2 regions of the Brucella intermedia LMG 3301 genome follow, and region 2 is predicted to be linked to the other one. Evidence: riboswitches for the same ligand, from Rfam matches in the RefSeq annotation. Region 2 holds a riboswitch; the other holds the start of a gene.

Region 1 (15,482 bases), on a different contig from region 2:
AGAGCCATCTGTCCATCGCTGTAAATCTGTCTCCCGTCCAGTTCCGGCTCGTCAGCCTGCCGGATACCGTCAGGTCGGTTATCGCAGAGACCGGGCTTGATCCGACGAGACTGGAACTGGAGGTAACCGAATCCGCTTTGATGAAGGATCGACTGACGACTCTTGAACTGCTGCGTCGAATGAAGAAGTCGGGAGTTCGCATTGTTATGGACGATTTCGGGACCGGTTATTCATCGCTCAGCAATCTTCAAAGTTTTCCATTCGACAAGATCAAGATTGACCGCAGCTTCATCACCAGCATGGAAACGGATGTCAGCGCCAGAGCAATTGTACGAGCCATTGTCGGGCTTGGTCGCAGTCTCGATCTGCCGGTCGTGGCCGAGGGGATCGAAACCTTTGACCAGCACCGCATGGTGATCGAAGAGGGCTGTGAACAGGTTCAAGGCTTTCTTTTCGGCCGGCCGGCTAATGCGCCCGCTCCAATCGACCCGTCGCGCTGCCTCAACAAAACGGCTGTGGGGCAAGTAAAAGCCAGCTAAGAAGCCCGATCCTTGTGAATAACCGCGAGGTTTCGCTATTTCTAAAGGCTGCCTTGCTGTGCCGAATTGTTACAAAGCTGTTATCTGATGCGATTGTGAACGGAACATTGCAGCGAAGCGCCGACGGCTCGGAACCGCAAATTCGTTAAGCAATGGAAGGGGTTGCGTAGTCCTTGATCTGGCATAGCACCCAGAATAGGGCAATGTTTTCAACACGATATTTCGCGTGAACGCAATAATAAGTGAATTTATCCGGGGGAGCTTTCCATGCTTGTAACACGTTGCGGCCACAAAGCGAAAGCTGAATAGGACGAACAGTAATAGTACTCGGATCGCAAGAAACGTTCTGGCGGATTTCTTGGATACGAATTTAGTCAAGTGGATGATGGAAACGATGCTCACCTCGCAACAATGGCTTCCGGTCGAGTTGCTCAATATCGGTCTGGCCGCTGCCCTTTTCTTCGCCTGCCTTGTTCACTCGCTGTGGAAGGCCGTGTTCGACGAGCTTAACCCTGTATTCTGGCGCCGGACGGCAGCGTTGCTCTGGGCCGGTATCTTCATTGTCGCGCTGAGCGGCGGAATTGAAAGCTTCAACTGGCCGCAGGCAATTGGTTGGCTTTTGGTTCTCGGCGGCGTTGTCGCGACTGTCACACGTACCGGCATGAGCTATTATCGCCAGTACTGCGCCCACACATCGCGCGCCGTCCATTCGGGTCGCGCCCGGCTTTCGGGACGGTGATCGCCATGTTTGCAAAGACCCTCGAAATGCCTTTGCGGCTCCACCGCCCACATAGCCTGCGCTCGTTCTTTATCCGCGCTTTTGGCTCTGCACTATCCCGTAAACATTCGTAGAGCGTGCACCTGATCGGCAGTAGCTAAGGATGGGCCCTTCGGCTTCGTCCAGTGCTGCTGCCATCGCATCCACATCTTCTTGCGTCAACTGACCGCCGACGACCGGAATATAATAGGTTGCAAGTCCTGCTTTTTCTGCGACGCGTGCAATTTCGCTGAATTCGGGCTGCTGGGGGCCTCCCTCGCCATCGGGCCGGTTGCAGATGATCGTGCGAAATCCCTCTGCAGCGATGTCGCGCACATCGTCGGGTTCGATTTGCCCTGAAACCGAATAATTGTCGTCTATCTGGCGAATATCCATGTTTTCCTCGCTTGCCGCCCAACTTGCGACGGCTTGTCCGGTGGCAACTTACATTAAAGTTGTTTTCATGCCACATGAAACTGCCGGGAAAAATGGGCGCGGTGACGGGAGAGCGGTTGAGATGACGATCCACAAAGTTAGCCGGAGTACTCCACGTATCGCCCACCGTGCGTCGGGCTTCCATGAGGGTGAGCGAGTGGTGCCGGAGGAAGTGCCCGTGGCGGTGAGCTATAACGGTTCTACCCAGGCCGTGATGATGGCTACCCCCGATAATCTTGAGGACTTCGGGATCGGTTTCACCCTTACCGAAAATATTGTGGACGATATTTCCGAGATTGAAACCGTCGAGGTCGTGGCATTTGAGAAGGGCATCGACATACAGATTAGATTGTCTGAACGGCCTGAACAGAGGCTTGCCGCGCGACGCAGGTTCATGGCTGGCCCCGTTGGCTGTGGTCTTTGCGGGATAGACTCGATTGACCATGCGTTGCGGTCCCTACAGGCCTTGGAGCAAAGCGGTCGAACATTTTCTCCCCACGATATTTCGCAAGCTGTCGGATCTCTGGCAGACGAGCAGCGATTGAACTCTCAGACCCATGCCGTTCATGCGGCGGGTTTTTATGTTCCTGGCAATGGGCTTATCGCCGTTCGCGAGGATGTCGGGCGCCACAACGCATTGGACAAACTTGTGGGGGCTGTTTTGCTTATCGGGTGCTCGCCAGAAGACGGTATCGTTGTAATTACCAGTCGCGTTTCTGTGGAAATGGTGCAGAAAGCCGTTATGTTCGGCGCGCCTGTTCTGGCTGCGATCTCTGCGCCAACCGCTTTGGCCATTCGGACGGCTGATGAAGCGAACCTGACGCTTGTTGCACTGGTGCGTGGTGACGACTTCGACCTTTATGCGCATCGTGAGCGCATCATTGGAGAAGGACCGGCCTTTTCTTAAAGGCCGGTCAGCGCACGTTACGCTAACGCAGCAATACGGCTACGCTCACTCACAAGTTGCAAAGCAGCATTCGCTGCTTCCACGCCCTTGATCTTGAAGTGGGCATGGAAGAAATCGTGGTGCTCCTTGCTTTCATGGAAATGATGCGGCGTCAGGACCACGCTGAGCACTGGAACTTCAGTCTCCAGCCCAACTTGCATCATGCCGTTAATGACGGCAGTTGCCACGAAATCATGCCGGTAAATGCCGCCGTCCACCACGAAAGCCGCACCGACGATAGCGGCGTATTTTCCAGTCTTGGCCAGGGTTTTGGCATGAAGGGGGATTTCATAGGCGCCGGGAACGTCGAAAATTTCGACTTCCACATTGGCACCAGCTTTTGCCGAGAGTTCGGCAATAAAGCTTTTGCGGGCCTCATCGACAACATCGGAGTGCCAACGGGCTTGAATAAATGCAATTTTGAATGAAGTCTTGTTCGGATAGCTCTGGTTCATAGGTCCTCACGAAACTAGAATCAGGGCGCACAACAGAACGCATGGACAGTGCCGGAATGACACGATCCTGACGTTCAATCGCTCTCTTCCATCCGGACTTTAACCGTCGGCTCCGGCATCTCACCGGATCTGCTGACCCTGAACCATAACCGAATCGGCATGTGTTCAGGCGCTCGCGGGCTCGAAACTATCGCTTCATACCGCCGGTGGGGAGTTTCACCCCGCCCCGAGAACAAGCCCGCACACCATTGTGCGAGCGGCCTGAAATTATGATCTCCTCGCGGTCTTGTCCAGTATGGCGTGAGAAATTTCCGCGCTGTTATTTCATGGTCGAATCCGCCTTGGAAAATTGCAGCGTCTCAAGCAATTAATCCTTGAATTTCTAGGGAGTTTCTAGGCAGGGAGTGCTACCCATGGTTTATTCGATTGAATTTCTCCCGTTTTATCTTTCGAGCATATTGACACGCCGATGGGGTTTGGGCCTATCCTGTGCGTCACAGCTTGTCTTGGGGATACCTTCGCGTCCCATAAAGACAACGTTGTCAATTCGGGTGAAGCGGCGTAAGAGTAAGATGGAGGATCTCGGTTAGTACGTCGTGAGGGTGGCTGGGCGCAGGCGAAAGCGGCAGCTTTCGCATTTTGTTGCGGCAGTGGAAAAGCGAGGAACCGGATATGCGAAGCAGCCGGTTTCGGATCCGTGCCGAGGAGGCCCGGATGGGAATGACGCGATGGATCGCCGCGCAGAAGCGAGAGCCTGCCCGGATATCCGTTAGTTAGTTTTGTTGGTTTCTACGGGAGGTAGATATGCATAAACTTTTGAAGCTCGCTGCGATGGGTACGGCCGCCTGCGCTTTGCTCGCTGGAATGTCGCCGATTTCCAACGCCCAAGATAAGCAGAATGTTGAAGTTCTGCACTGGTGGACCGCCGGCGGTGAAGCCGCCGCGCTCGACGTTCTCAAGAAGGATCTTGAAAAGAAGGGCATCAGCTGGACCGATATGCCGGTGGCTGGCGGCGGCGGCACGGAAGCTATGACGGTGTTGCGCGCACGTGTCACGGCAGGCAACGCGCCGACGGCTGTGCAGATGCTCGGATTCGATATTCGCGACTGGGCAGAGCAGGGTGCTCTTGGCAATCTTGACGAGATCGCCACCAAGGAAGGATGGGAAAAAGTTATTCCGGCTCCTCTGCAGGAATTCGCAAAGTATGACGGCCATTGGATTGCGGCGCCTGTCAACGTCCACTCCACCAACTGGATGTGGATCAACAAGGCCGCGCTCGACAAGGCTGGCGGCAAGGAGCCTGCAAACTGGGACGAACTGATCGCGCTGCTTGACAAGTTCAAGGAACAGGGGATCACGCCTGTCGCTCACGGTGGTCAGCCGTGGCAGGACGCGACAATTTTCGATGCCGTCGTACTTTCCTTCGGTACGGACTTCTACAAGAAAGCTTTCGTCGATCTTGATCCCGACACGCTCGGCAGCGATACGATGAAGCAGGCTTTCGACCGTATGACGAAGCTTCGTTCCTATGTTGACGACAACTTCTCTGGCCGCGACTGGAACCTTGCTTCCGCTATGGTTATTGAAGGCAAGGCCGGTCTTCAGTTCATGGGTGACTGGGCAAAGGGCGAGTTTGTCAAGGCTGGCAAGAAGCCGGGTGAAGACTTCGTCTGCATCCGCTATCCAGGCACGCAGGGCGCGATCACCTTCAATTCCGATATGTTTGCAATGTTCAAGATTTCGGATGACAAGGTCCCGGCGCAGCTGGAAATGGCGTCCGCGATCGAAAGCCCGACATTCCAATCGGCCTTTAACGTGGTGAAGGGCTCTGCCCCAGCCCGTACCGATGTACCTGATACCGACTTCGATGCTTGCGGCAAGAAGGCCATCGCTGACGAGAGGGAAGCGAGCGAAAAGGGTACGATGCTGGGTTCCATGGCACACGGCTACGCCAACCCGGCTGCGGTCAAGAACGCCATCTATGACGTCGTCACACGTCAGTTCAACGGCCAGCTCTCATCTGAAGACGCTGTCAAGGAACTCGTATCGGCAGTTGAAGCTGCGAAATAACAGCGAGAGCGTCCGGGAGTGTTCCCGGACGCCATTATCTCCGTGCTCCAGATGTTGGAAGCGGTGGCAGCAAGAGCCGGAAATCAAAACAATAATTGCATGATGGACGTCTGCATGTTTCCATCGGAGACGGCGGCAGACTGAGCTTATCGGGTGCATTCTGTTGCGCATAATGCTGACGCGTTGGAATGCTGATCAAACAGACGTCCGGACGGACAGCCTGCTGATGTGGGCTAAGCGGGCGACGTAAACAGGGTGGCGCAAATATGCAGCGTAACAGCCGATTACAGGAACTGGTGCCAAAGCTGGTTCTGGGACCGAGCTTTTTGATAGTGCTCGTGTTCGTCTACGGTTTCATAATCTATACCGGCATCCTTTCCCTCACCAATAGCCGAATGCTGCCGTCCTTTGGTTTCGTCGGACTTGCGAATTATACCAAATTATGGGCTTTGCCCCATTGGTGGCGTGCGATCACCAATCTTGCGATTTTTGCCTCGCTCTACATCATTATCTGTTCGGTGATCGGATTATTTCTGGCGATCCTTCTTGACCAGAAGATACGCGGCGAAGGCATCCTTAGGCCGATCTACCTCTACCCGATGGCCCTGTCCTTCATCGTTACCGGAACGGCATGGAAGTGGTTCCTCGACCCAGGCATTGGACTGGAAAACACAATGCATTTATGGGGTTGGGAGAGTTTCTCCTTCAACTGGATCAAGAGCAATACCATGGCAATCTACTGTCTGGTGATTGCTGCGGTGTGGCAGTCCTCCGGATTTGTGATGGCGATGTTTCTCGCGGGCTTGCGTGGGGTAGATAACGAAATCATCAAGGCAGCCCAGATCGACGGTGCGTCAACCGGAACAATCTATCGCCGCATCATCATTCCGTTGATGCGCCCGGTGTTTCTATCCGCTTTCGTGGTTCTCGCTCATCTTGCGATCAAGGCATATGACCTTGTTATCGCGTTGACCGGCGGTGGACCGGGACAGGCCACGGAACTGCCAGCAACTTTCATGTATTCCTACACCTTCACGCGGAACCAGATGGGTATCGGCGCGTCGTCCGCTATTATCATGCTGGTCATGATCTTCTCGATCATCATCCCTTACCTTTATTCGGAAATTCGCGGAGGGTCGCGGTCATGAGCGCCCAATCGCAAGACAATGCCATCAGCAGTGGAAAGCTGACACGGGCGCTGATCTATACCGCGTTGCTGGTCTTCGCTTTCTACTATCTGCTGCCGCTCTATGTGATGCTGGTTAACTCGTTCAAACCCCTCGAGGAAATCCGTCAAGGGGGAATGTTGAACCTGCCGCAACAGTGGACCATCGAGCCATGGCTATCGGCCTGGTCCACTGCCCAGATCGGGGTGCAGCCTACCGGGTTGAAGCCGTTCTTCATCAACTCGATCCTTATGGTCGTGCCGGCGGTTGCTATTTCGACCATTGTTGGCGCGTTGAACGGCTACGTACTGACCAAATGGCAATTTCGCGGCTCAGATATCTTCTTCGGCCTGCTGTTGTTGTCGTGCTTTATCCCATTTCAGATCGTGCTCATTCCTATGGCGCGCGTTCTTGGTTTCCTGGGAATTGCCGGCACGATCTGGGGGCTGATCCTCGTGCACGTGGTGTACGGTATCGGGTTCACGACGCTTTATTTCCGCAACTACTACGAGGCTTTTCCAACGGAACTGGTTCGCGCAGCCCAGATCGACGGGGCAAGCTTTTTCCAGATATTCTGGCGGATTTTGCTGCCATCCTCAGGACCGATCATTGTCGTTTCCGTGATCTGGCAGTTCACCAATATCTGGAATGACTTCCTGTTTGGTGCTTCCTTCTCGGGTGCGAATTCTACCCCGATGACGGTAGCACTCAACAATCTGGTTTCCTCCTCCACCGGCGTCAAGGAGTACAACGTCCATTTTGCAGCAGCCATCCTCGCTGCTCTGCCGACGCTGATCGTCTACATTGTTTCCGGCCGCTATTTTGTACGAGGCCTGATGTCCGGCGCCGTTAAGGGATAAGTTGCAAATGTCTTTTCTGAAAATATCCGACCTCTACAAGTCCTACGGCAATGTTTCGGTTTTGAAGGATATCAATATCGAGATCGACGAAGGCGGTTTTCTGGTTCTCGTCGGGCCGTCCGGCTGCGGCAAGTCCACGCTGCTCAACACGATTGCTGGGCTTGAGCCCATCACTTCCGGGGACATCTCAATCAACGGCAAGTCTATTGCAGGGCTGCATCCGTCGCAGCGCGATATTGCAATGGTCTTCCAGTCCTATGCGCTTTACCCGAATATGACGGTTGCCGGGAACATCGCTTTCGGCATGGAAATTCGCAAGGTTCCAAAGGCCGAGCGTGACAAGGCTATTCAGGAAGTCGCCGACATACTCCAGATCGGTCATTTGCTGGATCGCAAGCCGAGCCAGCTTTCCGGTGGCCAACGTCAGCGCGTGGCCATGGGGCGTGCTCTGGTGCGCAATCCTCAGGTCTTCCTTTTTGATGAACCGCTATCGAATCTCGACGCAAAACTGCGCGTTGATATGCGCACGGAAATCAAACGGCTGCATAGCCGGATGAAGACCACGATCGTATATGTGACGCACGATCAGATCGAGGCGATGACGCTGGCTACCCAGATTGCAGTCCTGAAGGATGGAATCTTGCAGCAGTTCGGCACGCCGGCCGAGATTTATAATAACCCGTCCAACATGTTCGTTGCCGATTTCATGGGCTCCCCAGCAATGAATTTGCTGACAGCACAGGTCGAAAAAAATGGTTCGGGTTATGCGATTAATCTCAAGCGCGGTGAGGGCGAACCGCTCAAGCTTCCGTTGAAGACAGCACCGCAGGGTCTCGGTGCCTATGAAGGCAAGGATATCGTGTTCGGCATCCGCCCCGAGGCATTGACCGATCCCGATGGAGCAGACCGCAATGCCGACGCAATCGTGGAAGGCGACTGCCTTATCGACGTTGTCGAGCCGGCGGGCTCCGACACGTTCGCGGTCACGCGTCTGGGCGGCAAGCATGTCGTGGCACGTCTACGCGCCGATGCCCGCATCACCGCAGGGCAGCCGGCCCGGCTGGCTTTCAATCTCGACAAGTCGGTTTTCTTCGATCCGAACAGTCAGGCCCGCATTCTCTGACCCGTGGCTCGGACAGGGCAGTCTCGGGGTTGCGCATTTCAACCGCTGGAAATGAAAAGAGCGCTTCCAATGAATGGAAACGCTCTTTTTCATGAGTGCCTGGAGGGCAAAAACTTGCTTGGGGCGCGTTAACGCAGGAAATCAAGTCCGAGAAGACCGACTGCGAGGGCAGTGTTGAGCGAAATGATCATCATTCCATAGATGATAGCGGTTCTTGTAATATCGTTCATTTCCTACCTCCTTGAACCGGAGCGGCCCCCCACCCGGTTCGAAGCTTCGTGAAACTGTAACGAAATGTAACAAGCTGTTACGGGAAGCGCAACCCTGTTTTACACAAATGTGAACGGCTGAAATCTCGCGTGAGGCATTCCGGTGCCGGTCTACGGCGATCGTCTTGAGCCTAAACCGCGAGAAATGACTGATTTTATCGCGCATTCACTGCATTGTGACGCCGTTCGGCTAGCAATAATTAGTTGGGCGCTACATAGAATTGCCGATCCTTTCGTGCCCGTTTATTCGGAATATCATCGTGAATCGCATCATTCCTCTCGTGTTGGCCATAGCCCTGTTCATGGAGCAGATGGATTCGAATGTCATCTCGACTTCGCTTCCCGCTATCGCAGCCGATATCGGCACAAGCCCCATTGCGCTCAAGCTGGCGCTGACGGCTTACCTTGTTGCGCTCGCGGTTTTTATTCCCGTCAGCGGCTGGATGGCTGATCGTTTTGGAGCCAAGAATGTGTTTCGGGCGGCGATAGCGGTGTTCGTGGTTGGGTCCGTTGCTTGCGCCGCATCGAATTCACTCACCGCTTTCGTCATTTCACGGTTTTTGCAGGGCATGGGCGGCGCGATGATGACCCCCGTTGGGCGTCTCGTCCTTATTCGTTCGACCCCACGCAGTGAACTCGTTTCAGCCATGGCCTGGCTGACAATCCCTGCGATGGTCGGGCCGCTTGTCGGCCCGCCGGTGGGCGGCTTCATCACGACATTCCTGACCTGGCATTGGATTTTCCTCATCAACGTGCCGATCGGTTTCGTGGGGATCTGGTTTGCCAGCCGGTTCCTTCCAGATAACGACGAGCGCATCGTAAAGCGACTTGATTGGACAGGTTTTTTTCTTTCGGGCATCGCCATGTCCGGGGTGGTGTTCGGACTGTCGGTAGTCAGTCTGCCAGCTTTGCCGCCTGCGGTTGGTTTTACCACCCTTGCAATCGGTGTCGTCTGCACGGTTCTGTATCTACAGCATGCGAAAAGGGTCGACGACCCTTTGTTGAACCTGAAGCTTTTTGATAATCAGGTGTTCCGCGCAGCGGTTATTGGTGGCAGCATTTTCCGGTTTGGGATTGGTGCCATTCCGTTTCTGTTGCCGTTGATGTTTCAGCTGGGTTTCGGTCTCACACCCTTTCAATCGGGCATGATGACATTTGTGTCGGCAATTGGCGCGATCAGCATGAAATTCGGTGCAAAGCGCATCTTTGTCCTTGTCGGTTTCCGGCGCGCCCTGATGGCAGGTTCTTTGATCTCGGCCTGCTTCATTGCGGTCAATGGGCTGTTTACGCCAACGACGCCTTACTGGATCATCATTGGTTTTCTGTTGGTGGGAGGCTTTGCGCGCTCATTGTTCTTCACCGGGGTCAACGCGCTGGCCTTTGCGGAAATACCCGACGAAAAGACCAGTCAGGCTACGCCCATCACGGCCGTTGCCCAGCAGGTTTCCATCGCTATCGGGGTCGCATTGGCAGGTGGTATTCTGGAGATCAGCACATCTCTTCGCAGAGCCCACCTCGAACTCGTAGATTTCCACATCGGCTTCTTCGTGGTTGCCGCTGTTTCGGCCTTGGCTTTTCTCTGGTTTGCCCGGCTTGCGCCGGATGCTGGCAAGGAACTAGCCGCGCCGACCGTCAAGAAACACCGTAGCGAGGAGCACGCAACAATAGAAGCTGCGAGTACCTCCACTGGAAAATAAGCCTTAGCCCTTGAAATCGCGAGCGAGCAGATAAAGCTCCACGGACTCGGCGCGGGATGCCGGTGGCTTTACATGATGCACAGAGCGGAATTTCTGCTTGAGCAGTGCCAGGAGTTCGTTTTCGGTGCCGCCCTGGAAAGTCTTTGTAAGAAAATGTCCACCCGGCTTTAGAACCGAAATGGCAAAATCGGCAGCGACTTCGCAAAGATGTACGGTGCGCAGATGATCGGTACGGCGGTGGCCGGTGGTCGGGGCAGCCATGTCCGAAATGACCAGATCGGGTTTGTCTCCCAGAGCTTCCATCAGCTTCCGCGGTGCTTCGTCGTCCAGAAAATCCATTTCCAGCAGAACGACGCCGGGAAGGGGATCGACGTGGAGATAGTCTATGCCAACGACGTGCGGGTCTTCGTCGGTTGAACCGACAACCTTGGCCGCAATTTGGGACCACCCGCCCGGCGCGGCCCCGAGATCGATGATCTTTTGGCCTTTTTTGAGCAGATTATAACGGTCGTTGATTTCAATGAGCTTGTAGGCCGCACGTGAACGATAGCCGTCTTGCTTGGACTTATGCACGTAAGGATCGTTCAGGTGGCGTTGAAGCCAACGGCGCGACGATTCCTTGATCGTGCCTGCCTTTTTCTTCACGCGCACCTGCAGATTGCTGGAGCCCGCGCCCCCGCGACCGCCAGTTTTCACTCCGCTTTTATTGCCGCCTGTCTTGCTCATCATCAGTGCCTGTTTCTAGCGCCTGTTGCGCGATTGTGCCGCCATGCGCCATCGCGCGACATCAGTTCGGTCAAAATGCCTTCACGCAGACCACGGTCGGCAACGAGTAGCTTCTCGCTCGGCCACACTTTGCGTATTGCGTCAAGGATAGCACAGCCTGCCAATACCAGATCGGCGCGATCCGCGCCAATACACGGGTTGGCTACGCGTGCATCAAAATCCCACGACAGCAGGCGGTTGGTCATTTGCGTTACGTCTTCGGCGCCCATCCACATTCCGTCGACTCGCCGACGGTCGTAGCGTTCAAGTCCGAGATGTATTCCGGCCAGAGTGGTCACAGTTCCGGATGTGCCAAGCAGATGGAAGCGCGGGCTGGCGGTAAGGTTCCCAAGGCACTGCCGCTCGGCAAATTGCGCAAGCAGATCGGTTACATGGGAAACCATGGAATCGAAGCTTTCCTGCGTGACATTCCGTCCGCCGAAACGTTCTGCCAGCGTCACGACGCCGACGGGAAGAGACGTCCAGGCCATGATGTGCTCGGCAAGGCGTGGGGACCGTCGACGGGAAACATCGATCAGGGCGATTTCTGAAGAACCGCCGCCAATATCGAACAACACCACGGCATCCGTTTCACGAGTTACCAGAGTGCCGCACCCAGAAACTGCCAGGCGGGCCTCTGTTTGCCGGTCCACGATCTCCAGTTCAAGACCGGTTTCCGCACGGACTCGTTCCAGAAACTGCTCGCCATTCGATGCCGAACGGCAGGCTTCGGTCGCGATCAGCCTCGACCGTCTGATTTTTTTCCCTGCCAGTTTGTCGCGGCAAATCTTCAGCGCTTCCACTGCGCGATCCATTGCATTGTCACTGAGCCGACCGGTGGCGCTCAAGCCTTCCCCAAGCCGCACAATCCGCGAAAACGCATCCACGACCCGGAACTGACCAGGTCTTGTCGGGGATGCTACCAGCAACCGGCAATTGTTGGTGCCGAGATCCAAAGCTGCGTAAAGGGGGGCATCACCCTTGTCGTGCTGCACGCCGTTGCTGGCTCTGGGCGTCTGGCCATTGGTGCCCTTACGCTTGTTTTGGACAGGGACGTGCGGGTTCTCTGCACGCACAGCATTATGCGAAGTCTTGACCGATACTTCAGCTGCCGGCGGCGTCTGAGCACCAAGTTGCCGCGATTGCTTCTTTTTACGTGCACGCCGGCGGCGATTCGAGATTTTCCCGGAAGACCGCTGTTGGTTGTTGCCCGGATCTGTAGCGGCTGGCTTTTGTGACGAGGTTTCAAGGGCTGGCACGGACTTGCCGCGCCGACGCCGACGCGCACGTTTACGCTGGGCCTGCGAACTCGTGCCTTCGGTTTCGTCCTGTGCTTTTGAGCGTCCTGAATCGGATGCACTACGGGCATTACCGATATCTGCAACGGCTTTTTTGCGCGGTCTGCGCTTGCCGTTATCGGACGGATTCCAGGCTTGCGAATTGCCCGATTGTCCGCCGGACGCCCCTTGATGCACCGTTTCTGCGGTGCGCTCGTCGGGGTTCTTCAAGGTTCTTGTCCTTATGGCGCCGCGCGAACCTGTGAGGACGCAAGCAAGGCGCTTCAATTTCTACGTTGTGCATAATGTAACAGTGGTTTTCTGTTTTACCAAGGGGCAGGCTGTCGGGAGCCGCCGGAAAATTTCGAATACACGTATGAAATTTGAACCAACGGCGTGCCGAGGGCTTTCGCTGGTGGCGAAAGCCCTTACGGAACCGACCTGGCTACAGGTTAAATATCGTAAGTATGGGCTGCGTTGATTGTCGCGACGAATTGTTTCGTGCGCTCACGCGTAGGCCGGGTGAAAACTTCGTGTGCGGAGCCGGTTTCAACAATATTGCCCGACTCGAGGAAGACGACATTTTTTGCAATCTTCGATGCAAGCCGCAGATCATGTGTCGCGATCACCATGGTTGTGCCTTCCCGGGCGAGCTTGCTCAGAACATCAACGACCTCTGATGCCAACTCGGGGTCGAGCGCCGAGGTAGGTTCGTCGCATAACAGCACACGCGGCGAGGGTGCCAGTGCACGCGCAATAGCGATGCGTTGCTGCTGTCCACCGGAAAGGGTCGAAGGCCAGGCATCTGCCTTGTGCGCCATGCCCACTTTCGTGAGCAGTTCCATCGCACGTTCCTTGGCCCTGTCCTTCGGCCATTTCAGGACGGTAACGAGTCCTTCCATCACATTCTGGATCGCTGTCTGGTGTGGAAAGAGCTGGAAGTTCTGAAAAACCATACCCGTCTGGCGGCGGATTGACTGGATCGCTTGCCAGCTGGGCTTGCGGTCAGGCTCGAAGCTGAGGCTCTGGCCACCCAGAACAAGAGTGCCGGAGGTCGGTACCTCCAGCAGATTGATGCAGCGCAACAGCGTGCTCTTGCCGCCGCCGGACGGGCCCACAAGCGCGGTTACCGTTCCCTCTGCAATTGCAACGTTGATGTCGTTGAGAATGACCGCGTCGTCAAAACGCTTCACGATGTGTTGCAGCTCGATCATGCGTTTGTCTCCAGCGTGCCGCCATAGCGACCGAAGCGTCGTTCCAGCCGTACCTGCAGGGCAGAGAGAACGGAACTCATCACCAGATAGATCAGAGCCGCTTCGATATAGAGGATGAGAGGTTCATAAGTGGTGGCCACGATGCGTTGTGCTGATTGGAAAAGCTCCGGCACTGTGATTGCGGCGGCGAGCGAGGTATCCTTCACCAGGGAAATGAAGGAATTGGAAAGCGGTGGTACTGCCGTACGGGTCGCCTGTGGCAGAATGGTGCGCGAGAGGGCCTGACGCCAACTCATCCCGATGGAATAAGCGGCTTCCCATTGACCTTTCGGAACGGCTGATATCACAGCCCGGATTATCTCCGAACTATAGGCGCCGACGCTTAGGGTGAAGCCGATTACCGCCGCAGGAAAAGCATCCAGATAGATGCCTGCACTGGGCAGGCCGTAAAAGATTACGAACAACTGCACAAGCAGTGGTGTGCCGCGGAATATCCAGACATAAAAGCGGGCGATGGACGAAAGCCAGAGCGGCGCGAATAGCCGTACAAGTGCTGTCAACAGGCCCAACGTAAGGCCGAAAGCAAAGGACAAAAGAGTGAGGGGGATGGTGAAAATCAATCCAGCCCACAGAAGGGTGGGCAGGGACTCCGCCATTAGTTGAAGCCAGTCGGGCACGTTCTTCGGCTCCTCATCAATATCTAAGCGTCAGACTGAAATGAAGCTGGGCGCTCATATCTTATACAGTCTGGCATTCATGTCGTTGGAATAGTTTTTCGCGCTCACAATAAAACGAAGCCGGAAGTAGCTTCCGGCTTCGCGGCATGAACCGAGACGACGCTTACTTGGAGACGTCCTGGCCAAAATATTTCTGCGAAATCTTGTCGTAGGTGCCGTCGGCCTTGATTTCATCGAGGGCCTTGTTGATGGCCGCCACGAGTTCGTCGTCGCCCTTGCGGACAATAATGCCGGACGCATCCGCATTTTCCTTTTCGGCGACAACCTTGACCGGTGCCTTCGGTTGGTGCTTCTTGAAATCGAGGAATGACAAGCTGTCATTAAGTGTGGCGTCGGCGCGGCCGGTCAAAACCAGCTGGATCGACTGGTCGAAGCCATCAGTAGCAACGAGTTCGGCGCCAGCTTCCTTCGCCAGTTTCCCATAGTTGCTGGTGAGGGACTGAGCCGATTTCTTGCCCTTGAGATCCGCAAAGTCCTTGATCGTATCGTTCTTGTCGTTGACGATCAGAACGACCTTCGAAACGATATAGGGATTGGAGAAGTTGAATTTCTTCTGGCGTTCTTCGGTAATGCCTACCTGATTGATGACGGCGTCATAACGCTTGGCATCAAGACCTGCGATGAGACCATCCCATTTGCCTTCAACGAATTCCGGCTTAACGCCGAGCTTGGCGGCAACCGCTTCACCGATTTCGACGTCGAAACCAACGAGCTTGTTGTCCTTGTCGTGATAGGTAAACGGCGCATAGGTGCCTTCAGTCCCAATTTTCAAGACACCAGCCGACTTGATGGCGTCGAGATTTTCTCCGGCCATTGCGCCAGTGAGGAGAACTGCCTGAATGATGCCTGCGGTAGCGAGAATCTGAGCGAATTTCATTGTGGTATCCGTGATCTGGTTGATGTCCTATTGATCGCAGAAATTTAATTCTAATGATGCGTCGAAACCGGGTCGCAACGTCCCTCAATTGAGAGTTTATTTCTAATTATCAGCGACAGGATGAAATTGTATTCCATCTGGGGTATTTGTCCAGATGAGAAACAGGAAGACGCTTCCATTGATCGTCGGGATTCTGGCTCGCTAAGGTATGCCTCGAAATGAAAACGCCGCCTTGAAGGCGGCGAAATCTTTAGAATGTCGGATTATTCCGGTTTTCCGTACCCGCCACCGGTCG
Region 2 (15,482 bases):
GCCCATGCCGGCGCCGCCATAGTCTTCAGGCGCGGTGATGCCAAGCACGCCAAGCTCACCCAGTTCACGCCACAGATGCATGGGAAATTGATTGTTGCGGTCGGTTTCAGCGGCCAGCGGCGCAATGCGGCTTTCCGCAAAACGGCGCACCGTATCGCGAAGGGCTTCGATCTCCTCGCCAAGACCGAAATTCATGCCCCCCCAATTTTGGCCCGATGCAAACATACTCGTCCTCCACAAGTTCTGCCCGGCGGCCATCCTCTGCAGGATGGCTTATGTTGAAGGCAGAGTGTCCCGTGGCGGTCAAATAGGCAATGGCCTTGCGTGGCGTTCTGTGGCTATTTATTGCCGGATAACGAAATTTTGTTGCGCTCGCTACCCGGCCATTCCAAACAGTTGCAGGATGGTCAAATCAGTCCTCATGAAGCTCGGCAATGTCGCGATAGAGCTCGAGGGCTTCCGGATTGGCCAGCGCCTCGCGGTTCTTCACCTCGCGTCCATGCACGATGTCGCGCACGGCCAGTTCCACGATCTTTCCCGACTTGGTGCGCGGAATATCGCGGACGGCGACGATTTTCGCCGGGACATGGCGCGGCGTGGCGCCGGTACGGATTTTCGCCTTGATGCGGGCCTTGAGATCGTCGTCCAGCGCGACACCCTCGGCAAGCCGCACGAACAGCACCACCCGCACATCCTTGTCCCAGTCCTGCCCGATGCAGAGCGCCTCCGCGACTTCCGGCATCTGCTCGACCTGATTGTAGATTTCCGCCGTACCGATGCGCACGCCGCCGGGATTGAGCGTCGCATCCGAACGGCCATGGATGACGATGCCGTCATGCCCGGTCCATTCGGCAAAATCGCCGTGGCACCAGATATTGTCGAAACGCTCGAAATAGGCGGCCTGATATTTCGCGCCCTCCGGATCGTTCCAGAATTCCAGCGGCATGCAGGGGAAAGCCCTGGTGCAAACCAGTTCGCCCTTCTCGCCCCGCACCGGCTTGCCATCGTCGTTCCAGACATCGACCGCCATGCCAAGGCCCGGCCCCTGGATTTCGCCGAGCCACACCGGTTCCGTCGGGACGCCGAGCACGAAGCAGGACACGATATCCGTGCCGCCGGAAATGGAGGCAAGATGCACGTCGCTCTTGATCGCCTCATAGACGAAGGCAAAGCCTTCTGGCGACAGCGGCGAACCGGTGGACGAAATGGTGCGCAGCGCCGACAGATCATGCGTCTCACCGGGCTTCAGCCCGGCTTTCAGCACGGCATCGATGAATTTCGCCGACGTGCCGAAATAGGTCATGCGCTCGGCGGCGGCATAGTCGAACAGAACATTGCCGTCGGGATAGAAGGGCGAACCGTCATAGAGCAGCAGCGTTGCGCCGGAGGCGATGCCCGAAGCCAGCCAGTTCCACATCATCCAGCCGCAGGTGGTGAAGTAGAAGAAGCGGTCATCCTCGCGCAAATCCGCGTGGAGGCGGTGTTCCTTCAGATGCTGCAACAGCACGCCGCCCGCCCGATGCACGATGCATTTGGGAATGCCCGTCGTGCCGGAAGAAAAGAGGATATAAAGCGGATGATCGAAGGGCAGCCGCGTGAACCCGACCTCTTTCGCGTGAAATGGCTCCAGCGCCGCATCGAGCGCAATGCCCTTTTCCGCCTTGTCGGCCACGGCTTCCGCTTCGCCCAGATAGGTGACGATGACAGCCCGCTTCAGCCCCGGCAGTTTTGTCGTCACTTCGGCAACCTTGCCGGCCACGTCGATGCGCTTTCCGTTATACCAGTAGCCGTCGCAGGCGAAGAAAAGCTTCGGCTCGATCTGGCCGAAACGATCGAGCACACCCTGCACGCCGAAATCTGGCGAACAGGAAGACCAGACCGCGCCGATGGACGAAGCGGCCAGCATGAGAGCAACCGCCTCCGGCATGTTGGGCATCATGCCCGCTACACGATCGCCGGGTTCAACGCCTTCCGCCAGCATGAACTGCTGCAATCTCGACACCAGCGCGTGAAGATCGTCCCAGGTCAGACGGCGCTCGACCTTGTCCTCGCCGCGAAAAACGATCGCCTCTTCGCTTCCTGTCTTACGCAGGAGATTTTCCGCAAAGTTGAGCTTTGCATCGGGGAAAAATTTTGCGTCGCGCATATGGCCATTATCGACAAGGGCCGTATTGCCGCGCTCGCCGACGACCTCGCAGAAATCCCACACAAGCTGCCAGAAACCGGCGCGATCCTCGACAGACCAGCGATGCAGCGCGGCATAATCCGGCAGGCTCAGGCCCGTGCGCTGTTCGGCGCGAATGCGGAACTGCTCCAGATTGCTGGCGGCGATGCGCCCCGCATCCGGCTGCCACAGGGGGCGGTCATGCGAAAGCTGCGTGGGGACTGCGTTGGTGCTCATCATTCCTCCCAGAACCATGCGGAGCAGATCCTCTCCCGATCAACTCCGTCACGGATTTCTAGAAGAGAGTTTCCGATCCGTCCATGCTTTTCCCATGGGCTGGCGGTCAAGGGCGCAAGAAGAGGCATCAGCAACGCATCATTGCCGCATGAGCAGCGACTGTCTTGCCATGCAAAAAAGCGTGGCCTATTTAAAGCCAGCACCGGAGTGCAGTTCCTGCCTTCGGCGCAAGAAAGATATCCAGTTCTCAGGGCGGGGTGAAACTCCCCACCGGCGGTAACGGGTCAAGACCCGAAGCCCGCGAGCGCCTGTCACGGCAAATGTGTCAGGGTCAGCAGATTCGGTGCAATTCCGAAGCCGACGGTCATAGTCCGGATGAAAGAGAACGAGGTTGGAAGCATGCGCGTGCCGGACGGCTTGCCGTCTTCATTGTGTTGTTTTTCTTCCCGTACCCTGAGGTGACAGGCTTGCCAGGGCAAGTTCCGGCGAAAGCGGAACGCGCCCTATCGTTTTGCCGCATCTTTGCGTCGCCAGATGTTTTCATCTGGCTGCAAAATGCTCCGAAGGAAGAAACCGTTGAGCCAACTTGCCTCTGCCCCAACTTTGAAACCGACCGTGCGCGGCGCAGCGCTGATGGTCGCGGCCTGTTCGGCCTATGCCGCAGTCAACGTCGCCACCCAATGGGCGGGAACGCGTACCGGCATTCCATCCGTCATCATCGCCTTCTGGCAATATGTGATCGCGCTGGTGCTGACACTGCCCATGCTCATTCGCGATGGCGCGGGAGCCCTGCGCACCAGCCGCTTCGGTCTGCATGTCATGCGCGTCGCGCTGGCCGCAGCCGGCGTGCAGGTCTGGATCTACGCGCTGACCCATGTGCCGATCTGGCAGGTGGTCGCCCTGTCCATGACCTCGCCGTTCTTCGTCATCCTTTGCGCGCGGCTGTTTCTGCGGGAAAAGGTCACGCCGGCGCGGCTGCTCACCACATTCGCCGGGTTTGTCGGCGCCCTGGTCATCATCGCGCCCTGGTCGGATTCCTATACGGTCTATTCGCTGCTGCCGGTCCTCGCCGCCGCACTGTGGGCGGGCTATTCGGTGATGACCAAATATCTGACCCGTTTTGAAAGGCCCGCCAGCATTTCGGCCTATATGCTGGTGCTGCTCACCCCCATCAATGCAGCGCTCTGGCTGGCATCCGGCCTCAGCATGACGGCAATCGCCGCGCCGAGCGTCGAGATCTGGTCGATATTAATCGTCATCGGGGCTTTCACTGCCCTGGCGCAATATTTCCAGATTGCAGCCTATTCGATCGCGGATGCGGTTTATCTGCAGCCGTTCGACGATCTGAGACTGCCGATCAATGTGATTTTTGGCTGGATCGTTTTTGCCGCCGCGCCCGGCATCAACTTCTGGCCGGGGGCCGCGCTGATCGTCGGCGCATCGCTCTATCTGATGCGGCAGGACAGCGGCACGACGCGCACGGCCTGACCGATCGGGTGGCACGCCTGCCTATCGGACGACAGGCAGGCAGCCTTGCGTGGCTTCGGCAGAGCCGCGCCCATATCCGCCGACCCAAACATCGAGCCTTTTCACCAGCCAGCGGTGGAGCGGATTCTCGAACAGGTGATAGGCAGCAGCCGCCGTCAACACGCTGGCGACAGCAGCCCCACAGATGACCAGAACCGCGCCCGCCGTCGTCTCGTTCCATCGCTCCGGCGCCATTCGGAAAAACATCATCCCGACCAGCGGATGCAGGATGAAGATGCCAAAGCTGTAACGGGAGAGGCTTGCCAGCCCGCGCCATTGCAGCGGCGTATAAATGCCCTGACTGGATGCGAGATAGAGCACATAGACGCCCGTATAAATGAATGCCAGCCGCAAGGGACCTTCCAGCGTGTGGGGTTCGCCCGGGCCGTTTTCCGGGTGGCAGAACAGAAAGACGGCGAGGCAGGCGGCAAGCAGGCTTTTGACGACCGCCCCCGGCATGGCCGGATGTTCCCTGCGGGCAAGCCACATCCCGAAGAGAAAGGAAGGCAAGGCCCGGAAGACGCCCACATTGGACAGCTGAATGCGGGTAAGCGACAGGACGCCGAGCTTTTGCGCAAGATATTCGCCTGCCACAGTCGCAACAATGACGCCCACGAGGACCCAGCTCCCGAAACGGCGGCACACCATGTCGAACAGCGGGAAAGCCAGATACATGGCCAGAAGCGCGCTCAGCGACCAGCTGACATAATTGTAGGAGGAGGTGTGGCCCAATCCCCAATTGTGAACCAGCAGCAACTGGGCCAGCCCGTCGCGCCAGCTTGTACTGTGCTCGCCCAGAGGATGCAGGATTCCCGCCGCCGCGAGGGCGGATAGCAGCGCGAAACAGGAAAAGGCAACCACGTGCAGCGGATAAATCCGCGCCAGCCGCTTGCCGACGAAAGCCACATAACGGGGCCAGCTCCAAAGATAATTCCGCCGCCGCGCCAGAAAGAGCCCGGAAACGATAAAGAAGACATCTGTAAAATAAGAAAAGGCTAATATAAATTCATTCAATGTTTCATTCTTCACCGGAATTCGGAAGGAAAAATGAAAGACGGCGATCCCTATACACAATAGAAACCGCAATCCATCGAAATCAGGAAGCCTGCTCATTCACAAAAGCCATGAAAATTACTTTTACGAAACTCTACTTACCAATTTTTTGGGAGTTGTCGAGCATGGCCGTCCGGGAAAGCCGGTCGAATGTCGCGCGGTTTTCCGGCGCGAAACATTGCTGGTTCGATGACAGCTGTCGCGATGATCGAACTGGTCTGTGACTGGCTTGTCGGGAAGGAAAATTTGGTGGAGCCAAGCGGGATCGAACCGCTGACCTCCTGCATGCCATGCAGGCGCTCTCCCAGCTGAGCTATGGCCCCATCAGACCTCATTCGAGGTGGGCCAGGCAGGACTTGCTGCCCGGTGTGGCGGCTTATTAAATGGCGTTCGCGAGAAGATCAAGAGCTAAATCGCAACTCTTTTCACATCTGCCAAAAATAATTCACAGATCGCGGCGGTCTTCCATGCAAGAGGCGCCCAAAACGAAACGAGGCGACCCGAAGGCCGCCTCGCAAAAGCATCATGTCCGGACCGGCTGAATGGATCAGCCTTCTTCGTCGTCGCCGCCGACGCCGCCACCGAGAATGCCCGACATGTCGTCGTCCTCGTCTTCCTCTTCTTCGAGGAAGGTGTCGTCATCGTCGTCGCCCAGATCGACATCGTCGTCGTCGATATCCGGCAGATCGTCGCCGCCGCCCTTGGTTTCGTCGTCGGCATCCTCGAGCGAGACGAAATCCGGCTTTTCCAGTGCCGTATCCAGTTCTTCCTCTTCGGTTTCCTCTTCAACGACACGGCTTTCAAGCGTGGAGTCGAAATAGGACCGCGGATAGGAAATGCCGGTGTAAGGCGAAACGATCGGATCACGATTGAGATCGTAAAATTTCTTGCCCGTTTCCGGGTCGATACGCTTGGTACCAAGTTCAGCTTTTGCCACGTCTAGCCTCGTTAATTTGCACGGGGACACAAATTCATATTATCGCGCCGGGATGCCTGCCTCGAAGCATACAGCCCATCACCATGCTGCTCACTGAACCATATGGCAAGGGGCAAGTCTCAAGCGCGTTTACAGTGTTGTCCGGTGCATAAACGCAATTTGGCGCGTTTGTCAAAGCCAAACGCACGCGCATATGCAGACTCTTCCGCCTCCGTGTCGCCTGCGCCGCGTATTCGCGGATGACCACACAATATTACTATGCTAGGGAAGCCCCGCTTATCTCTCAATCCCGGCGCGTGATCGCGCCAAAAATGTGACTGTGAAAAATCCATGTCCCATTCTGCATCCCCGAAACCAGCAACCGCCCGCCGCTCGGAGGCACTCACGGGCGAAATCCGCATTCCGGGCGACAAGTCCATCTCGCATCGCTCCTTCATGTTTGGCGGTCTCGCATCGGGCGAAACCCGCATCACCGGCCTTCTGGAAGGCGAGGACGTCATCAATACAGGCCGCGCCATGCAGGCCATGGGCGCGAAAATCCGTAAAGAGGGCGATGTCTGGATCATCAACGGCGTCGGCAATGGCTGCCTGTTGCAGCCCGAAGCAGCGCTCGATTTCGGCAATGCCGGAACCGGCGCGCGCCTCACCATGGGCCTTGTCGGCACCTATGACATGAAGACCTCCTTTATCGGCGACGCCTCGCTGTCGAAGCGCCCGATGGGCCGCGTGCTGAACCCGTTGCGCGAAATGGGCGTTCAGGTGGAAGCAGCCGATGGCGACCGCATGCCGCTGACGCTGATCGGCCCGAAGACGGCCAATCCGATCACCTATCGCGTGCCGATGGCCTCCGCGCAGGTAAAATCCGCGGTGCTGCTCGCCGGTCTCAATACGCCGGGCGTCACCACGGTCATCGAGCCGGTCATGACCCGCGACCACACCGAAAAGATGCTGCAGGGCTTTGGCGCCGACCTCACGGTCGAGACCGACAAGGATGGCGTGCGTCATATCCGCATCACCGGCCAGGGCAAGCTTGTCGGCCAGACCATCGACGTGCCGGGCGATCCGTCGTCGACCGCCTTCCCGCTCGTTGCCGCCCTTCTGGTGGAAGGTTCCGACGTCACCATCCGCAACGTGCTGATGAACCCGACCCGTACCGGCCTCATCCTCACCTTGCAGGAAATGGGCGCCGATATCGAAGTGCTCAATGCCCGTCTTGCAGGCGGCGAAGACGTCGCCGATCTGCGCGTCAGGGCTTCGAAGCTCAAGGGCGTCGTCGTTCCGCCGGAACGTGCGCCGTCGATGATCGACGAATATCCGGTCCTGGCGATTGCCGCCTCCTTCGCGGAAGGCGAAACCGTGATGGACGGGCTCGACGAACTGCGCGTCAAGGAATCGGATCGTCTGGCAGCGGTTGCCCGCGGCCTTGAAGCCAATGGCGTCGATTGCACCGAAGGCGAGATGTCGCTGACGGTTCGCGGTCGTCCCGACGGCAAGGGACTGGGCGGCGGCACGGTTGCAACCCATCTCGATCATCGTATCGCAATGAGCTTCCTCGTGATGGGCCTTGCGGCGGAAAAGCCGGTGACGGTTGACGACAGCAACATGATCGCCACGTCCTTCCCCGAATTCATGGACATGATGCCGGGACTGGGCGCGAAGATCGAGTTGAGCAACGCGCAATGACGCCGTTTATCGTCGCCATCGACGGACCGGCCGCTTCGGGCAAGGGAACCCTTGCCCGGCGCATCGCCATTCACTACGGCATGCCGCATCTGGATACGGGGCTGACCTATCGCGCCGTCGCCAAGGCGCTTCTCGACAAGGGCCTGCCGCTCGATGACGAGGCGGTGGCGGCTGAGGCAGCACGCAATCTCGACCTGCGCGAGATGGACAAGGCCGTCCTTTCCGCCCACACCATCGGGGAGGCGGCCTCCAAGGTCGCGGTCATGCCGAAGGTCAGGCGGGCGCTCGTCGAAGCGCAGCGCAATTTTGCCAATGCCCTGCCCTCGAGCGTGCTTGACGGGCGCGACATCGGCACCGTCGTCTGTCCCGATGCGGCGATAAAGCTCTTCGTCACGGCGTCGCCCGAAGTGCGTGCGGAGCGCCGCCATGAGGAGATCGTGGCGCGCGGCGAGAAGGCCGATCTTGCGGAAATCCTTGCCGATCTCAGGAAGCGCGACGAGCGTGACACGAACCGGATCGATTCTCCCTTGAAGCCCGCGGAAGACGCGCACTTGCTTGATACGAGCGAAATGAGTATAGAAGCGGCATTTCTGGCCGCAAAAAAGCTGATCGATCACGCTTTGGCGCAGCATCGGGGATGAAATCCGGCAGGTTTTAAGGCCTTTCGGATATCATTGTGCCTCGAAACGCTGGATTATCCTGAGTTCGGACCTATATAGGCTGCACTCATACTGAAAAGCCTGACTTCGCGTTCCACGCGCCGGTTGTCTGCAAAGACGGGGCCGAGGTCGGGCATAACGCAACACTAACCCCCGGCGCTGCATCCGATGAATTTTCCGGATGCACCAGGAGTATTCATGTCAGAATTCAATCCATCCCTCGCAGACTTCGAGTCGCTGCTGGCGGAATCCTTTGCCACGAACGACCTTGCTGAAGGTTATGTCGTCAAGGGCCGCATCGTGGCCATTGAAAAGGACATGGCGATCATCGACGCCGGTCTGAAGGTCGAAGGCCGCGTGCCGCTGAAGGAATTCGGCGCAAAGGGCAAAGACGGCTCGCTGAAGCCGGGCGACGAAGTGGAAGTCTACGTCGAGCGCATCGAAAACGCTCTGGGCGAAGCAGTCCTGTCGCGCGAAAAAGCACGCCGTGAAGAAAGCTGGGTCAAGCTCGAGCAGAAGTTCGCCAATGGCGAGCGCGTCGATGGCGTGATCTTCAATCAGGTCAAGGGTGGTTTCACCGTCGACCTCGACGGCGCTGTTGCCTTCCTGCCGCGTTCGCAGGTCGACATCCGTCCGATCCGCGACGTCACCCCGCTCATGCACGTCCCGCAACCGTTCGAAATCCTCAAGATGGACAAGCGTCGCGGCAACATCGTTGTCTCGCGCCGTACCGTTCTTGAAGAAAGCCGTGCGGAACAGCGTTCGGAAATCGTCCAGAACCTTGAAGAAGGTCAGGTCGTTGAAGGCGTCGTCAAGAACATCACCGATTACGGTGCGTTCGTCGACCTCGGCGGCATCGACGGTCTGCTGCACGTGACCGACATGGCATGGCGCCGCGTCAACCATCCGTCGGAAATCCTCACCATCGGCCAGACGGTCAAGGTGCAGATCATCCGCATCAACCAGGAAACCCATCGTATCTCGCTCGGCATGAAGCAGCTCGAGAACGATCCTTGGGATGGCATCGGCGCGAAGTACCCGATCGGCAAGAAGATCACCGGCACCGTCACGAACATCACCGACTACGGTGCGTTCGTCGAAATCGAGCCGGGCATCGAAGGCCTCATCCACGTTTCCGAAATGTCGTGGACCAAGAAGAATGTCCATCCGGGCAAGATTCTTTCCACCACGCAGGAAGTCGAAGTCGTTGTGCTCGAAGTTGATCCGGTCAAGCGCCGTATCTCGCTCGGCCTCAAGCAGACCCTCGACAATCCGTGGACGACCTTTGCCCAGAAGTACCCTGTCGGCACCGTTGTTGAAGGCGAAGTCAAGAACAAGACCGAATTCGGCCTGTTCATCGGCCTCGACGGCGACGTTGACGGCATGGTTCACCTCTCCGACCTCGACTGGAACCGTCCGGGCGAACAGGTCATCGAAGAGTACAACAAGGGTGAAGTCGTCAAGGCTGTCGTTCTCGACGTTGACGTCGAGAAGGAACGCATCTCGCTCGGCATCAAGCAGCTTTCCGGCGACAAGGTCGGCGAAGCAGCAGCTTCGGGCGAACTGCGCAAGAACGCCGTTGTGACCTGCGAAGTGACCGCCGTTACCGACGGTGGCCTCGAAGTCCGTCTCGTCGACCACGATCTGGAAAGCTTCATCAAGCGTTCGGATCTGTCGCGTGACCGCGACGAACAGCGTCCGGAACGCTTCACGGTCGGTCAGAAGGTTGACGCCCGCGTCATCGCCTTCGACAAGAAGACCCGCAAGCTGCAGGTCTCGATCAAGGCGCTCGAAATCGCCGAAGAAAAGGAAGCTGTCGCTCAGTACGGTTCGTCCGACTCCGGCGCTTCGCTCGGCGACATCCTCGGTGCCGCTCTGAAGAAGCAGGAAAAGAACTAATCTTTCCCTCTTCGACCGAACATGGAAAAGCCCGCCTTATGGCGGGCTTTTTTTTATTGAATGGGGACACGCACATTGGCGGGTAAACGATCTTGCAGCACCACGTCATAGAGAACGCTGCCAATGCAAATCGAAGCGCAATGCTCGCAGAAGAACGGCCGGGATATCACCATCCCGGCCTTTCACACATTTCACTAAAGCCTTTTTATTGTCCGATCGAGCTAGGCAACACTGAGCATATGGATCAGGCCAAGGCTGATGGCGCCGAGAGCCACCAGCGAAAGCACTGCCGTCAGCGTGACGCGGCCACCGGCGGAAGCCACCGAACGGATATCCACGCCGAGGCCAAGGGCCGCCATGGAAACGATGGTGAGGATCGTCGAAGCAGACTGGATACCGGGCAGGATCGATTCCGGTATCAGATGCAGCGAATGCAGCGCCATCATGCCGAGGAAGCCGAGGATGAACCAAGGAACAAGCTGGAAGAAGCCAGGCTTGGCATTCGCGTCCTTGTTTCCGGCAAGTAGCGCCAGAGCCAGGATGACCGGTCCCAGCATCAGCACGCGCACGAGCTTCACCAGCGTGCCAAGCTGCACGCTGATCGTGGCGACCGGGGCGGTGGCGGCCAGAACCTGCGGCACGGCATAGACGGTCAGGCCAGCCAGCACGCCATATTGCGTGTGCGACAGCCCCAGAAGCGGCACCAGCAGCGGCAGAAGCAGCACGACGGCCACGCCCAGAATTGCAGTGAAGGCGATGGAAGCCGCCACGTCCTCGCTTTCCGCACCGATGACCGGTGCGGTTGCGGCGATGGCGGAATTACCGCAAATGGAATTGCCGCAGGCGACCAGCACGGCCATGCGGTGCGGAAGTTTCAGCAGACGCCCGATCCCGTAGCTGAGCGTAATGGCCAGCACCACAACGCCGGCAATGCCGAAAATGAGCCCCGAACCCGCAGCCACGACAGCGCTCGCGCTGATGGACGCGCCGAGCAGCACCACGGCGATCTCCAGAAGCAGCTTGGCCGAGAAGCCGATACCCTTGTTGAACTGCGGACCCGGACGCAGGAACGTCCGCACGAGCGTGCCGAGGAGAATGGCGATCACCAGCGCTTCGAGCCAGGCGCGACCCGCATAATGTTCCTCGACCCTCTCAATTCCGATCGCCGCGATTGCAACGGCGACGCTCAGGCCAAGTCCCGGGAGGATGTTCTGGATCTTTGAGTAGGTCATTTTGTGAATACTGCACTGAAAAGAAATATTTTCCGATCAGATGCCCGATTTTACCTGTTCAATCCATTTCATTATATGTCATATTTCATTCAGAAAAATCGAATGATCATTGCTATGACACTGGAACAGCTGCGAATTTTCATTGAAGTTGCCGAACGCGAACACCTGACGCGGGCCTCGGAAGCCCTGCATCTGACCCCATCGGCGGTCAGTTCGGCCATCCGGACCATGGAGGATCGCTACGGCGCAACGCTTTTCAACCGCATCGGCCGGCGGATCGAACTGACCGGCGACGGACGCCTGTTTCTGGACGAGGCGCGCGCGACGCTCGCCCGCGCCCGTTCCGCCGAGCGGATGCTTTCCGAACTTGGCGGCGGCAAGCGCGGCATTCTTGCCATCCATGCCAGCCAGACCATTGCCAGCTATTGGCTGCCGTCTTTTCTGGCACGGTTTCACAGCGAGTTTCCGCTGATCGATGTGCGGCTGACACTCGGAAATACGGAAAGTGTGACCCAGGCGACGGAGGAAGGCGTTGCCGATATCGGCCTTGTGGAAGGCGCGGTGCAGGCTCCGTCGCTGTCGATCACCAAGGTTGCAAGCGACCAGCTTATTCTGGTGGCGCGTCCCGACCATGACTGGGCCGCGGGTGGGAAACTGACCTGGGACCGGCTTTTCGAGGGGAAATGGATATTGCGAGAGCAGGGATCGGGAACGCGCAGCGTTTTCGAGGATGCCATGCGCGCTTCCGGCTACAATCCGGCGCGGCTGCATGTGGCGCTGGAACTGCCCTCGAACGAGGCCATCTGTTCGGCGGTGCGCTCCGGCGATTATGTAACCGCCATATCGGAACTTGTCGCCGCCCCGCATCTGAAAGCCGGAACGCTGGTGAAGGCAGACTTTGCCCTGCCGCAACGCCAGTTTCTCATGCTGCAGCACAATGACCGCTACAGGACGAAAGCGCTTCAGTCTTTCGCCAATTTGCTAAGCGGCGGAGATCAGCGGATCTGACGCAACAATTCCGGCTGCGGGAAGCAGGTGGAGGCCATGCCGTTCTTCGCCTGCCACAGGCCAATGGAGCGGCGGGTCTTGAAGCCGGGGAGGCCATCCGGCTTGCCGACATCATAGCCCAGCGCCTGCATGCGCTTCTGCATCGCGCCGATATCGGAGCGATACATGGAGCCGACATCGCCCCATGCGCGACTGAAATCGCCCGCGCCATAGGCGATGCGATCACCGACATGGCCGATGAAGAGCGCATAAAGATCGCTCATATTATAGTCCTTGAGCACGTAGAAGTTCGGGCTCACCACGAAGGCCGGGCCATAGCGACCGGCGGGCATGAGCAGGAAGCCCTCGCCCTTCATTTCATTGGCCGGAAATGGTTTGCCATTCACCCGCGTAATGCCGAGCTTTGCCCATTCGGCAATCGTCTTGCCCTGATCAGGTCCTTCCAGCGAACAGGACACGTTCTGCGGAACGCTGACCTCAAAGCCCCAGTCGCGCCCCTTCTGCCAGCCATGCAGTTTCAGATAATTGGCGATGGAGGCGAGCGTATCGGGGACCGAATTCCAGATGTCGCGCTTGCCGTCACCGTCGAAATCGACGGCGTGCTTCAGATAGGAAGTCGGCATGAATTGCGGCTGGCCGAGCGCGCCCGCCCATGAGCTTTTCATGGCGCTTTCATCAATATAGCCCCTGGAAGCGATTTCGAGAGCGGCAATCAGTTCCTTGCGGAACATGTCCTTCCTGGTCGCCATAAACGCCTTGGTGCCGAGAACCTCGTAGGCATTGTAGGGAATCTTGACCGTGCCGAAGCCGGATTCACGGCCCCAGACGGCAAGCAGGATCGGCCCCGGAACGCCGTATTTCTGTTCGATGCGCTTGAGGAGGCTGGCATATTGGCCATAGCGCGCCTGTCCGCCGCTTGTGACGGCGCTCATCGTCCTGGCATTGAAATATTTGCCGGGCGCACCGAATTCAGCCTGTTTCTGCTCTTTCGGCGTCGAGGGCTTTTCGCCGGGAATGACGAGATCGGGCAGTTTCCAGTTGATCGAGACACCGGTGAAGGCCTGATCGAAGACGGCGCGGGATACGCCTGCCGCCTTCGCTTCCGGCCAGAGGTCCTTTTCCAGCCAGCTGCGATACTGGTTTTCAACCTGCGCTTTGGACGGCGCGGCGATGGCGGGAGAAATGGCAAGGCTGGCAACCAGTGCAAGACCAATCTTCAGGCTATGCTTCCAATTTCCCGCTGCCATGCCTTCTCCATTAGTTCTAAAGGGTGGTTCTTGCCCGCAAGGCGGCAGCAAGCGTGCCTTCATCCAGATAATCGAGTTCGCCCCCGACCGGAACGCCGTGGGCCAGCCGTGTCACGCGCACGTCGAAGCTCGAAAGCTGGTCGGTGATGTAATGCGCGGTGGTCTGGCCTTCGACGGTGGCGTTGACTGCCAGAATCACTTCCCTGATTTCACCGGCGGCGACGCGCTCCACCAGTCCCTTGATGTTGAGATCGTCCGGGCCGATGCCATCGAGCGGCGACAGGCGACCGCCCAGAACATGATAGCGCACATTCATCGTACCGGCGCGCTCTAATGCCCAGAGATCGGAAACATCCTCCACCACGATGAGGGTGGCGGGGTCGCGGCGCTCATCGGTGCAGATCGTGCACGGATCGCTTGTGTCGACATTGCCGCAGCACGAACAGATGCGCACCTTTTCGGCGGCCTCCTGCATGGCGCCGCCAAGCGGCACCAGAAGCGCTTCCTTCTTCTTGATGAGATGCAGCGCCGCGCGACGGGCCGAACGCGGTCCAAGCCCCGGCACACGGGCCAGGAGTTGGATGAGACGTTCGATTTCTGGACCGGCTATTCGTTTGGACATTGGCTTAAGGGAGTAAGGGAATAGGGGAATAAGGGAGTAGGGAACGGGATCAAGGGAATATGCGGTATGGCGGCAGTCAGCCCACCAAAACATACTCCCCTACTCCCTTATTCCCCTACTGCCTTAAAACGGCAGCTTAAACCCCGGAGGGATCGGCAGGCCGGCGGTGAGCGACTGCGTCTTTTCGGCCATGGCCGCTTCCAGCTTGGCCTTGGCGTCGTTATGCGCCGCGATGATCAGGTCTTCGAGGATTTCCACCTCTTCTTCCTTCATCAAAGTCGGGTCGATCTTCAAAGCCGACAGGGTGCCCTTGCCGGACAGCGTGATCGTCACCAGCCCGCCGCCGGAAGAGGCCGAGGCCTCCAGATTGGCGATCTCGTCCTGCATGGCCTTCATCTTGGCCTGCAATTCCTTCGCCTGCTTCATCATGCCCATCATGTCACGCATGGGTTTACTCCATCATTCCGTAATTCAGTCGTCTTCAGACAGCGCACCGGGTGTTTCCGGTATTGCATCGAGGTCAATGTCCTCGTCGTCATTCTGTTCCGGCACGGCGATGCGCACGTCGGTGATCTTCGCGCCCGGAAAGGCCGCGAGAATGGCGGCAACATCGGGATCGGCGCGGGCGTCGGTCACCAGATTGTCGCGGCGCTCGGTCTCCGCCTCCGAAATGGTCTGCCCCGCCACGTCGCGGGCGACGGTAACGATCCAGCGAATGCCGGTCCAGTTCAGGAGGCGCTGTGAGATGTCGCTCGGCAGCGATTTTGGCGCGTCGTCGGTCAGGCCGATTTCGAGCCGGCCGGGTGCAATGGATGCAAGGCGCACACAGCTCTTGACCAGAATCTTGAACTGCATGTCGCGGTGCTTGTCGGCAAGCGCGACGACATCGTGCAGGCTGTTGATCGGAACTGAAGGTTGTGGCGTCGGCTCCACGAATTGCTGCGGCGCGACCGATGGCTCAACCGGCTGCGGCGGCGTTTCCACGATACGCATGGCCGTGGCCGGACCGCCGGAGGCGGGAGCCATCGAAGACGAGCCAACCGCATCGGCGGCAAAGCGCGCTTCAGGCTGACCGCCGCCGCCATTCGGGCGCGGGCTGCCCGGCTGCGGGCGCGGCGCTGCAACCGAACCATTGTCGAGACCGCGGATCGCTTCGTCCAGCGTCGGCAGATCGGCTGCATGGGCAAGCCGGATCAAAAGCATTTCGGCAGCCT

The links. Region 2 has a riboswitch for FMN ahead of OINT_RS00170 (DMT family transporter). Riboswitches for the same ligand answer to the same signal wherever they lie in the genome.
Region 1: it holds a riboswitch for FMN, as region 2 does, so the genes downstream of both, OINT_RS16765 (6,7-dimethyl-8-ribityllumazine synthase) here and OINT_RS00170 (DMT family transporter) in region 2, are expected to answer to the same signal.

What each region holds. Positions count from the first base shown of each region.
Region 1 is NZ_ACQA01000002.1:923,108-938,589, reverse strand. It holds gene OINT_RS16785 (bifunctional diguanylate cyclase/phosphodiesterase) at 1-539, shown strand, start outside; gene OINT_RS16780 (hypothetical protein) at 922-1,278, shown strand; gene OINT_RS16775 (protein tyrosine phosphatase family protein) at 1,348-1,692, opposite strand; gene fdhD (formate dehydrogenase accessory sulfurtransferase FdhD) at 1,814-2,638, shown strand; gene OINT_RS16765 (6,7-dimethyl-8-ribityllumazine synthase) at 2,656-3,132, opposite strand; FMN riboswitch at 3,209-3,370, opposite strand; gene OINT_RS16760 (ABC transporter substrate-binding protein) at 3,937-5,202, shown strand; gene OINT_RS16755 (carbohydrate ABC transporter permease) at 5,469-6,350, shown strand; gene OINT_RS16750 (carbohydrate ABC transporter permease) at 6,347-7,228, shown strand; gene OINT_RS16745 (ABC transporter ATP-binding protein) at 7,236-8,351, shown strand; gene OINT_RS16740 (DHA2 family efflux MFS transporter permease subunit) at 8,881-10,317, shown strand; gene OINT_RS16735 (RlmE family RNA methyltransferase) at 10,321-11,043, opposite strand; gene OINT_RS16730 (Ppx/GppA phosphatase family protein) at 11,046-12,590, opposite strand; gene OINT_RS16725 (amino acid ABC transporter ATP-binding protein) at 12,812-13,573, opposite strand; gene OINT_RS16720 (ABC transporter permease subunit) at 13,570-14,250, opposite strand; gene OINT_RS16715 (amino acid ABC transporter substrate-binding protein) at 14,414-15,187, opposite strand; gene OINT_RS16710 (hydantoinase B/oxoprolinase family protein) at 15,451-15,482, opposite strand, start outside.
Region 2 is NZ_ACQA01000001.1:22,814-38,295, reverse strand. It holds gene OINT_RS00180 (isovaleryl-CoA dehydrogenase) at 1-225, opposite strand, end outside; gene OINT_RS00175 (acetoacetate--CoA ligase) at 413-2,401, opposite strand; FMN riboswitch at 2,641-2,792, shown strand; gene OINT_RS00170 (DMT family transporter) at 2,978-3,889, shown strand; gene OINT_RS00165 (acyltransferase family protein) at 3,911-5,041, opposite strand; tRNA gene OINT_RS00160 (tRNA-Ala) at 5,229-5,304, opposite strand; gene OINT_RS00155 (TIGR02300 family protein) at 5,529-5,918, opposite strand; gene aroA (3-phosphoshikimate 1-carboxyvinyltransferase) at 6,249-7,601, shown strand; gene cmk ((d)CMP kinase) at 7,598-8,242, shown strand; gene rpsA (30S ribosomal protein S1) at 8,459-10,159, shown strand; gene OINT_RS00135 (YeiH family protein) at 10,381-11,391, opposite strand; gene OINT_RS00130 (LysR family transcriptional regulator) at 11,506-12,399, shown strand; gene OINT_RS00125 (lytic murein transglycosylase) at 12,387-13,646, opposite strand; gene recR (recombination mediator RecR) at 13,663-14,268, opposite strand; gene OINT_RS00115 (YbaB/EbfC family nucleoid-associated protein) at 14,392-14,715, opposite strand; gene OINT_RS00110 (DNA polymerase III subunit gamma/tau) at 14,740-15,482, opposite strand, start outside.